DNA from 2 places in the Streptomyces sp. NPDC059166 genome. Region 2 is predicted to be linked to the other one. Evidence: riboswitches for the same ligand, from Rfam matches in the RefSeq annotation. Region 2 holds a riboswitch; the other holds the start of a gene.

Region 1 (4,412 bases), on a different contig from region 2:
TGAGGTTGGCACCGTCCACGTAGACCTGACCGCCGGCGTCGTGCACCTCACCGCAGATGTCCGCCACGTGCTCCTCGAAGACACCGTGCGTCGAAGGGTAGGTGATCATGAGGACGGCGAGCTCGTCGCGGTACTGGGCGATCTTGTCCCGGAGGTCCGCGATGTCGACCTCGCCGTCGTCGGCGGTCTTCACCACGACGACCTTCATACCGGCCATCACGGCACTCGCGGCGTTGGTGCCGTGCGCGGAGGACGGGATCAGGCAGACGGTGCGGCCCTCGTCGCCGTTGGCCCGGTGGTAGGCACGCACCGCGAGCAGTCCGGCGAACTCGCCCTGCGAGCCGGCGTTGGGCTGGATGGAGACGGCGTCGTACCCCGTGACCTCGGCCAGGCGCTCCTCGAGTTCACGGATGAGGGTGAGGAATCCCTGCGCCTGCTCGGCCGGCGCGAAGGGGTGCAGCGCACCGAACTCGGGCCAGGTGATCGACTCCATCTCGGCGGTCGCGTTGAGCTTCATCGTGCAGGAGCCCAGCGGGATCATGCCCCGGTCCAGGGCGTAGTCGCGGTCGGCGAGCTTGCGCAGGTAACGCAGCATCGCCGTCTCGGAACGGTGCTGGTGGAAGACCGGGTGGGTGAGCACCGTGTCGGTGCGCAGCAGTGCCTCGGGCAGCGCGTCCTCCGTCGCCGCGTCCAGCTCCTCGACGTCGCCGTCGGCGCCGAAGGCGGCCCAGACCGCCGCGACCTGGGCGCGCGTGGTGGTCTCGTCGCAGGCCAGGGAGACGTGGTCCGGGTCGACCAGACGCAGGTTGACCCCACGCCCACGCGCGTCGGCCACCACGTCGGAGGCCTTGCCGGGGACACGCACGGTCAGGGTGTCGAAGTACGCCTCGTGCACGACCTCCACACCGGCGGCGCGCAGCCCCGCGGACAGGATGGCGGCGAAGCGGTGGGTACGCCGGGCGATCGTCCGCAGCCCCTCGGGACCGTGGTAGACGGCGTACATGCCGGCCATCACGGCCAGCAGCACCTGCGCGGTGCAGATGTTGCTCGTGGCCTTCTCACGGCGGATGTGCTGCTCACGTGTCTGCAGTGCCAGGCGGTATGCCTTGTCGCCGTCCGCGTCGACCGAGACGCCGACGAGCCGGCCGGGGAGGCTCCGGGCGAACTTCTCGCGTACGGCCATGAAGCCGGCGTGCGGTCCGCCGAAGCCCATCGGGACACCGAAGCGCTGCGTCGTGCCGACGGCGATGTCGGCGCCCAGCTCGCCGGGCGAGGTGAGCAGGGTGAGGGCCAGGAGGTCGGCGGCGACGGTGACGACCGCGCCGAGGTCGTGCGCCTGGTCGATGACGGGCTTGATGTCGCGGACGGCGCCGGAGGCGCCCGGGTACTGGAGCAGGACACCGAAGACGCCCCGCTCGGCCACCTCGGCGGGGATGCCGTCGCCGAGGTCGGCGACGACCACCTGGACGCCCGTCGGCTCGGCTCGGGTCTCGATCACCGCGACGGTCTGCGGCAGGGTGTCGGCGTCGACCAGGAAGACGCCGCCCTTCACCTTGCCGACCCGGCGCGCCAGCGCCATGGCCTCGGCGGCGGCGGTGCCCTCGTCGAGGAGGGACGCACCCGACGTGGGCAGTCCGGTCAGGTCGGCGACCATCGTCTGGAAGTTCAGGAGGGCCTCCAGCCGGCCCTGGGAGATCTCCGGCTGATACGGCGTGTAGGCCGTGTACCAGGCGGGGTTCTCCATGACGTTGCGCAGGATCACCGGCGGGGTGAAGGTGCCGTAGTAGCCCAGCCCGATCATCGGGGCGAGGACCTGGTTGCGGTCGGCCAGGCTCCGCAGCTCCGCCAGGACCTCGGCCTCGGTGCGCGCAGCCGGAAGGTCCAGCGCGTCGGCGCTCTTGATCACGTCGGGGACGGCGGCGGCGGTGAGCTCGTCGAGGGAGCCGTAGCCGATCTGGGCGAGCATCTTCGCCTGAGCTCCGGCATCGGGCCCGATGTGGCGCTGTTCGAAGGGAATGCCCTGCTCAAGCTGGGAGAGCGGAGTGCGACGGGGGGTCATGATGGAGGCCTCCTGGTCTGCCACGACCTGCGAGGGGCGCCACGGCGTGGCTGCCCGAACGGCCTCCCCATCTGTCATCTCGACCTGAGAGCTTCACCGGTACGCCCCGGGGCACACCGGCTTTCACCGTCGGTGAGGGCGGCGCCCGCGGCGGCACATGCCGTACGGAATCCGCCCTGCTTTCCAGAGTGACCTCGTCCGTGCGGTACGGGGGCCTGAGAGATTCCGGGGAGGAGTTGCTCCTTCGGCGCCTCCGGAATCACTCCGGAGGACTCTCCCGCACAGGGTCAGCAGCCACGTCCCAGCCTACCAGCGGGGTCGCGGCGGGCCTTCCCGAGTGGCCGATGCCCGGGATCTGGCCTTTCGTAGAGCCTGTGGAGCAGTAGCGACCACCTGACGCAGTTGTGACCAGTGGGAGGCACCGTGCAGACCGACATCGATCCGCGCAGCCTGATCGGCCGCAAGGCCTTCGACCGTCGAGGTGCCAAGATCGGGACGGTGGACGAGGTCTATCTCGACGATGCCACCGGGGTCCCCGAGTGGGCCGCCGTGCGCACCGGCCTCTTCACCAGGGACGCGTTCGTCCCTCTGGAGCCGAGCGAGTTCGTCGACGGGTCACTGGTGATCCCGTTCGACCGGGCGCTGATCAAGGACGCTCCCGACTTCGGCGTGGGCCGCCACCTCTCCCCCGAGCAGGAACTGCAGCTCTACCGGCACTACGGTCTGGACGCCTCCCCCTCACCCTCCGGCGGCACGGGTCCCGACCGGGACTTCGGCAAGCTCGCCGGCCACGACGAGTAGTCCACCGGGTCCCTCACCAGGGGCAGCGGGTCGGCAGGCCGCAGCTCCGGGTCGTCGATGCGGAACGTCCGCACCCGGCCGGGTTCCGTCCACGGTTCCTCGAACCGCACGGTGACCCGGCCGATGCCGCTCCCCTGTACCCATCCGTGACCGTGGACGTCGTGCCGCACGTCGTGTCCGGCGGCCCAGCGGCGCTCCGGCGGCTGCTCCCGCACGGCCGGACCGGGGGCGCCGTCCTCGGCGCCGGCCCCGTCGTCGCCGCCCGGCCCGGTGGCGCCCACGGCCGCGTGTCCGGCTTCCGCGGCCTGGGCGAACAGGTCCTCCTGGGTGAAGTCCGCCAGCCCTGTGACGCCCACCCCGAGCAGCCGTACGCCCCCGGTGGTGTCGACGGCGTCCAGGAGGCGCGCAGCGGCCTCCCTGACCACCGTGGGGTCGTCGGTGGGGCCACGCAGGGTCTCGGATCGGGTGAGTGTGGAGAAGTCGTACCTGCGGACCTTGAGGACGACGGTGCGTCCCGACCGGCCCGCGCCGCGCAGCCGTCCCACGCACCGGTCGGCGAGCCTTTCCACCTCGTGCCTGACCCGGACACGGTCGTGGAGGTCGATGTCGAAGGTGTCCTCGACGGACACCGACTTCGCGTCCCGCTCGGCGACCACGGGACGGTCGTCGTACCCCTGCGCCATGCGGTGCAGGGCGATGCCGTGCGCCCGTCCCAGCAGCCGCACGAGTTCCGCCTCGCCCGCCTCGGCGAGATGGCTGACAAGGGTCATTCCCGCACGCCTGAGATGGTCCCCCGTGGCCGGTCCCACGCCGGGAAGGATCCGTACGGACATGGGCGCGAGGAGCTCCCGCTCGGTGCCGGGCTCGATGAGCATGAGCCCGTCAGGCTTCGCCTCCTCGGAGGCGATCTTCGCCAGCATCTTCGAGCCGGCCAGCCCCACCGAGCCGCTGAGCCCGGTGACGGCCCTGATCACCTCGCGCAGCTCCCCGCCGACGGCGCGGGCGGACACCGGGTCGTCGGCCACACCCCCGGCCTCCAGATCGACGAACGCCTCGTCGAGACTGAGGGGTTCCACCAGTGGCGAGAGTCTGCCCAGCAGCTCCATCACCTGGTCGCTGACCGTCCGGTAGAGCGCGAACCGTGGCACCAGATAGGCGGCGTTGGGTGCCAGCCGCCTGGCCTGGGCCATCGGCATCGCCGAATGCACACCCAGCCGTCGCGCCTCGTACGACGCCGTGGCGACCACTCCGCGCATCCCCAGACCGCCCACCACCACCGGCTTTCCCCGGAGGCTGGGCTTCGCCGCCTGCTCCGCGGAGGCGTAGAAGGCATCCATGTCGAGATGCAGAATGGTCGGCGCGGCTCTCACATGAACCGATGCTGCCCTACGGCACTGACAACCGGGCAGCCCGGCACACGGACCCCACCGGGCTCCCCCGGGATGTCAGCCCGCGCGGTTGCGCCGCCTTGCCAGCTCGTCGGCGGGATTGTGGCCGATCAGGGTCTCCCCCGTGTCGACACGCTCGCCGTGGAGCTGGGAGAGCGCGGCGT
Region 2 (4,412 bases):
CCGCCGCTCGCGGGGCCGTCCAGCGGGGTACGCCCGGACCGGCAGAGCTCGGCGACCGCCGCCGGAGGAAGGGGCACTCCGACCACACCGCCCGGGTTGACGGCGATGCCGAGCTGCGGGGGGAGGCCGCGGGCGAAGTCCCGCGCCGGGGCCACGGCGAAGGAGAGGTGGGAGCCCACGCACTGGAGGAACTGCGCCTCGGAACTGAAGACGGGGACGTACGCCCCTCCGTCGATGTCGACCGTCGGGAGGTCGAGGTCGGCACTGTCCGGGCCACCGCCTTCGGGCAGCGGCACCCAGACCTGGCTGCGGCCCAGCACCTCGACCAGCCGGCCTCCGGCCTCGGGCACTCCGAGGGATGCGCTCAGCACCTCCTCGAGCTCGTTGGCCGGCCATCCGGACGACGGATGCAACGGGCCCTGGGCCTGAGCCGGAATGTCCACGGTGTCTGTGTCCCTTTCTCGCCATGCGGTGCGGCTGAAACCTTAGACCGGCTCACGGCGGGAGGGCAGGTCCGCGGGCGGGGCGGCCCCTCCCCATCCACAGGGGCGTCCACCATCCGGACTCCGGACCGGAGGTCTGCGAACTGTGCGTGTGCGAACTGTGACAGGCCCGGGACCACCGGGACCGGGCGGCCGCCTCCGGTACGCACCGCCCCGGAGCCGTCCGTTCCGCCACGGCGGAGGGGCAGGGCGGCCGCTTCCGGTGCGTTCAGGCCGCGGTACGGGGCGCGGGGAAGGAGATCCGGCCGATCGCCGTGGCCGACTCGCGGTCGAGCAGGACGGCGGAGGAGCACCCAGGCGGCAGCAGGCCGCTCTCGGTGTCGCGCAGCAGCCGTCCCACCGCCCGGCGGTGCCGGGCGAAGGCGTACCCCGAGACGCCCCTCCCCCGCTCCCGCTGGCCCTGTCGCGCCACCTCCGGAGCGACGTCGAGCAGGACGAGGTGCAGGGTCCTCCCCTGCCGCAGGGCCTCCCGGGCCAGCCAGCGCCGCACCCAGGTCTGCGTACCGCAGTCGTGCACGACGACGGATCCGCCGGAGCGCAGGGCGCGCAGCAGCCCGGCGTAGTGCGCGACGCGCACCAGGGGGCGGTAGAGGGCGTACGGGAGCAAGGCGGGCAGGGCGGCCGCCCAGCGGTCGCGGGTGTCCTGGGAGTCGATCGCGTGGTCCCGGACCGTCCGCCTGATCAGGGTCGACTTCCCGCTGCCGGGCAGTCCGGAGACCACCACCACGTCCCCCGCGGCGAAGTCCAGGACGCGGACTCCCCGGCCGGCGGCACCCCTGAGGTCGCGCACCGCCGGTGCCGGTCCGCCGTCCGCCTCCCGTGCGGGCGCGCCCGGCTGCCGGGGCATCGCGCCGCTCGCCACCCCCGCGGTACTCGCGTGGCGCTGCGATGTCATCGTCGTCCCCCTGCCGAGTCACCCGCCGACCTGCACATGGACCTGCCCAAGAAGTGTAAAGAAAAGGTAATGCGAGACAACGGCTCACTCGCCCACGTGTCGCGCCCCACCTCGCCGAGGACCGGACGTCCCACTCTCCCGCAAGCCGTGCGATGATGACCCCGCCAAACTGCATACCGGCCGTTTGAATCCGCGCGGGAGAGTCCCGGTCACCGTGTGCGCCGGGCGCCGAAGGAGCAAGTTCCTCCCTTGAATCTCTCAGGCCCCGTACCGCGTGGATGAGGCAGATCTGAAAAGCGGGCCGCCCTGCGGCCCCACCCAAGGTGCAAGCCGACCCTGACGGGGCGACCCGTCGGGACCCTTTCAGGGGCTCTCGGCGAACCTCTCAGGTTCCGATGACAGATGGGGAGGGAACCGCCCCCTGTCGTCATGCCCTGGAGCCGAGTCCATGAGCACTGCCCCGAGCGCCGCCCCCCGTCACACCGCCCTCGACGCCCTTCACCGGTCGCTGGGCGCCACCATGACCGACTTCGCCGGCTGGGACATGCCGCTGCGGTACGCCAGCGAGCGCGACGAGCACAACGCCGTGCGCACCGGGGCCGGGCTGTTCGACCTGTCGCACATGGGTGAGATCACCGTCACCGGACCTCAGGCGGCCGCCTTCCTGAGCTACGCCCTGGTCGGCAACATCGCCACCGTCGGCGTGGGCCGGGCCCGCTACACGATGATCGTCGCGGAGGACGGCGGCATCCTCGACGACCTGATCGTCTACCGCCTCGGCGACAGCGAGTACATGGTGGTCGCCAACGCCGGCAACGCCCAGCTCGTCCTGGACACCCTGACCGACAGGGCCGGGGACTTCGACGCCGAGGTACGGGACGACCGCGACGCGTACGCGCTCCTCGCCGTCCAGGGCCCGGACTCACCCGCCGTACTGAAGTCGGTCACGGACGCCGATCTGGACGGACTGAAGTACTACGCCGGCCTCCCCGGCACGGTCGCCGGCGTTCCCGCGCTCATCGCCCGTACGGGTTACACCGGCGAGGACGGGTTCGAGCTGTTCGTCGCGCCCGGGCACGCGGAGCAGCTGTGGAAGGCGCTGACCGAGGCCGGCGCCCCGTACGGCCTGATCCCCTGCGGGCTCTCCTGCCGCGACACGCTCCGCCTGGAGGCGGGCATGCCGCTGTACGGCCACGAGCTGACCACGGCACTCACGCCGTTCGACGCCGGGCTCGGCCGGGTCGTGAAGTTCGAGAAGGAGGGCGACTTCGTGGGCCGTGAGGCGCTCACGGCCGCCGCGGGGCGCGCGGAGACCGCACCGCCCCGCAAGCTCGTCGGCCTGGTCGCCGAGGGCCGCCGGGTGCCGCGCGCGGGCTTCTCCGTCGTCGTGGCCGGCGAGGTCGTGGGCGAGGTCACCTCCGGCGCCCCGTCCCCCACCCTGGGCAAGCCGATCGCCATGGCCTACGTCGACGCGGCGCACGCCGAGCCGGGCACAGAGGGTGTCGGCGTCGACATCCGGGGCACGCACGAGCCGTACGAGGTCGTGGCACTGCCGTTCTACAAGCGCCGTAAGTGAACCGGGGTGTCACTCGGCGCCGCGCCCACGTGACGCATTCGTGTCTCACTCCACAAGACCACCGTCCATCAGCACTCCCCCGCGTACAGGAGAATTCACGTCATGAGCAACCCCCAGCAGCTGCGGTACAGCAAGGAGCACGAGTGGCTGTCGGCCCTCGAGGACGGTGTGGCCACGGTCGGCATCACCGAGTTCGCGGCCAACGCGCTCGGTGACGTCGTCTACGCCCAGCTCCCCGAGGTCGGTGACACGGTGACCGCGGGCGAGACCTGCGGTGAGCTGGAGTCGACCAAGTCGGTCAGCGACCTGTACTCGCCGGTGACCGGCGAGGTGACCGCGGCGAACCAGGACGTCGTCGACGATCCGTCGCTGGTGAACTCCGCCCCCTTCGAGGGCGGCTGGCTGTTCAAGGTGCGCGTCGCGCAGGAGCCGGACGACCTCCTGTCCGCCGACGAGTACACCGCGTTCTCCGGCAACTGAGACCCTAGGGACCCCCTGATGTCGCTTCTCAACTCCTCCCTCCACGAGCTGGACCCGGACGTCGCCGCCGCCGTCGACGCCGAGCTCCACCGTCAGCAGTCCACCCTCGAGATGATCGCCTCGGAGAACTTCGCTCCGGTCGCGGTCATGGAGGCGCAGGGCTCCGTCCTCACCAACAAGTACGCCGAGGGCTACCCCGGCCGCCGCTACTACGGCGGCTGCGAGCACGTCGACGTGGTCGAGCAGATCGCGATCGACCGCATCAAGGCGCTCTTCGGCGCCGAGGCCGCGAACGTGCAGCCGCACTCGGGTGCGCAGGCCAACGCCGCCGCGATGTTCGCGCTGCTGAAGCCGGGCGACACGATCATGGGCCTGAACCTGGCCCACGGCGGTCACCTGACCCACGGCATGAAGATCAACTTCTCCGGCAAGCTGTACGACGTGGTCCCGTACCACGTCGACGAGACCGGCGTCGTGGACATGGCCGAGGTCGAGCGCCTGGCCAAGGAGTCGAAGCCGAAGCTCATCGTGGCCGGCTGGTCCGCCTACCCGCGTCAGCTGGACTTCGCCGCCTTCCGCCGGATCGCGGACGAGGTCGGCGCCTACCTGATGGTCGACATGGCCCACTTCGCGGGCCTGGTCGCCGCGGGGCTGCACCCCAACCCGGTGCCGCACGCCCACGTCGTCACCACGACCACGCACAAGACCCTCGGCGGTCCGCGCGGTGGTGTCATCCTGTCGACGCAGGAGCTCGCCAAGAAGATCAACTCGGCGGTCTTCCCCGGCCAGCAGGGCGGCCCGCTGGAGCACGTGATCGCGGCCAAGGCCGTCTCCTTCAAGGTCGCGGCGACCGAGGAGTTCAAGGAGCGCCAGCAGCGCACCCTGGAGGGCGCCCGCATCCTCGCCGAGCGCCTGGTGCAGCCCGACGTCACCGAGGCGGGCGTCTCCGTCCTGTCCG

The links. Region 2 has a riboswitch for glycine ahead of gcvT (glycine cleavage system aminomethyltransferase GcvT). Riboswitches for the same ligand answer to the same signal wherever they lie in the genome.
Region 1: another riboswitch for glycine. It lies ahead of gcvP (aminomethyl-transferring glycine dehydrogenase); the one in region 2 lies ahead of gcvT (glycine cleavage system aminomethyltransferase GcvT).

The regions. Positions count from the first base shown of each region.
Region 1 is NZ_JBHZCI010000027.1:8,618-13,029, reverse strand. It holds gene gcvP (aminomethyl-transferring glycine dehydrogenase) at 1-2,059, opposite strand, end outside; glycine riboswitch at 2,253-2,349, opposite strand; gene ACFXOA_RS20755 (PRC-barrel domain-containing protein) at 2,483-2,860, shown strand; gene ACFXOA_RS20750 (DNA polymerase IV) at 2,776-4,230, opposite strand; gene ACFXOA_RS20745 (MerR family transcriptional regulator) at 4,306-4,412, opposite strand, start outside.
Region 2 is NZ_JBHZCI010000009.1:157,648-162,059, reverse strand. It holds gene ACFXOA_RS09670 (enhanced serine sensitivity protein SseB) at 1-443, opposite strand, end outside; gene ACFXOA_RS09665 (AAA family ATPase) at 712-1,398, opposite strand; glycine riboswitch at 1,584-1,681, shown strand; gene gcvT (glycine cleavage system aminomethyltransferase GcvT) at 1,847-2,974, shown strand; gene gcvH (glycine cleavage system protein GcvH) at 3,077-3,454, shown strand; gene glyA (serine hydroxymethyltransferase) at 3,473-4,412, shown strand, end outside.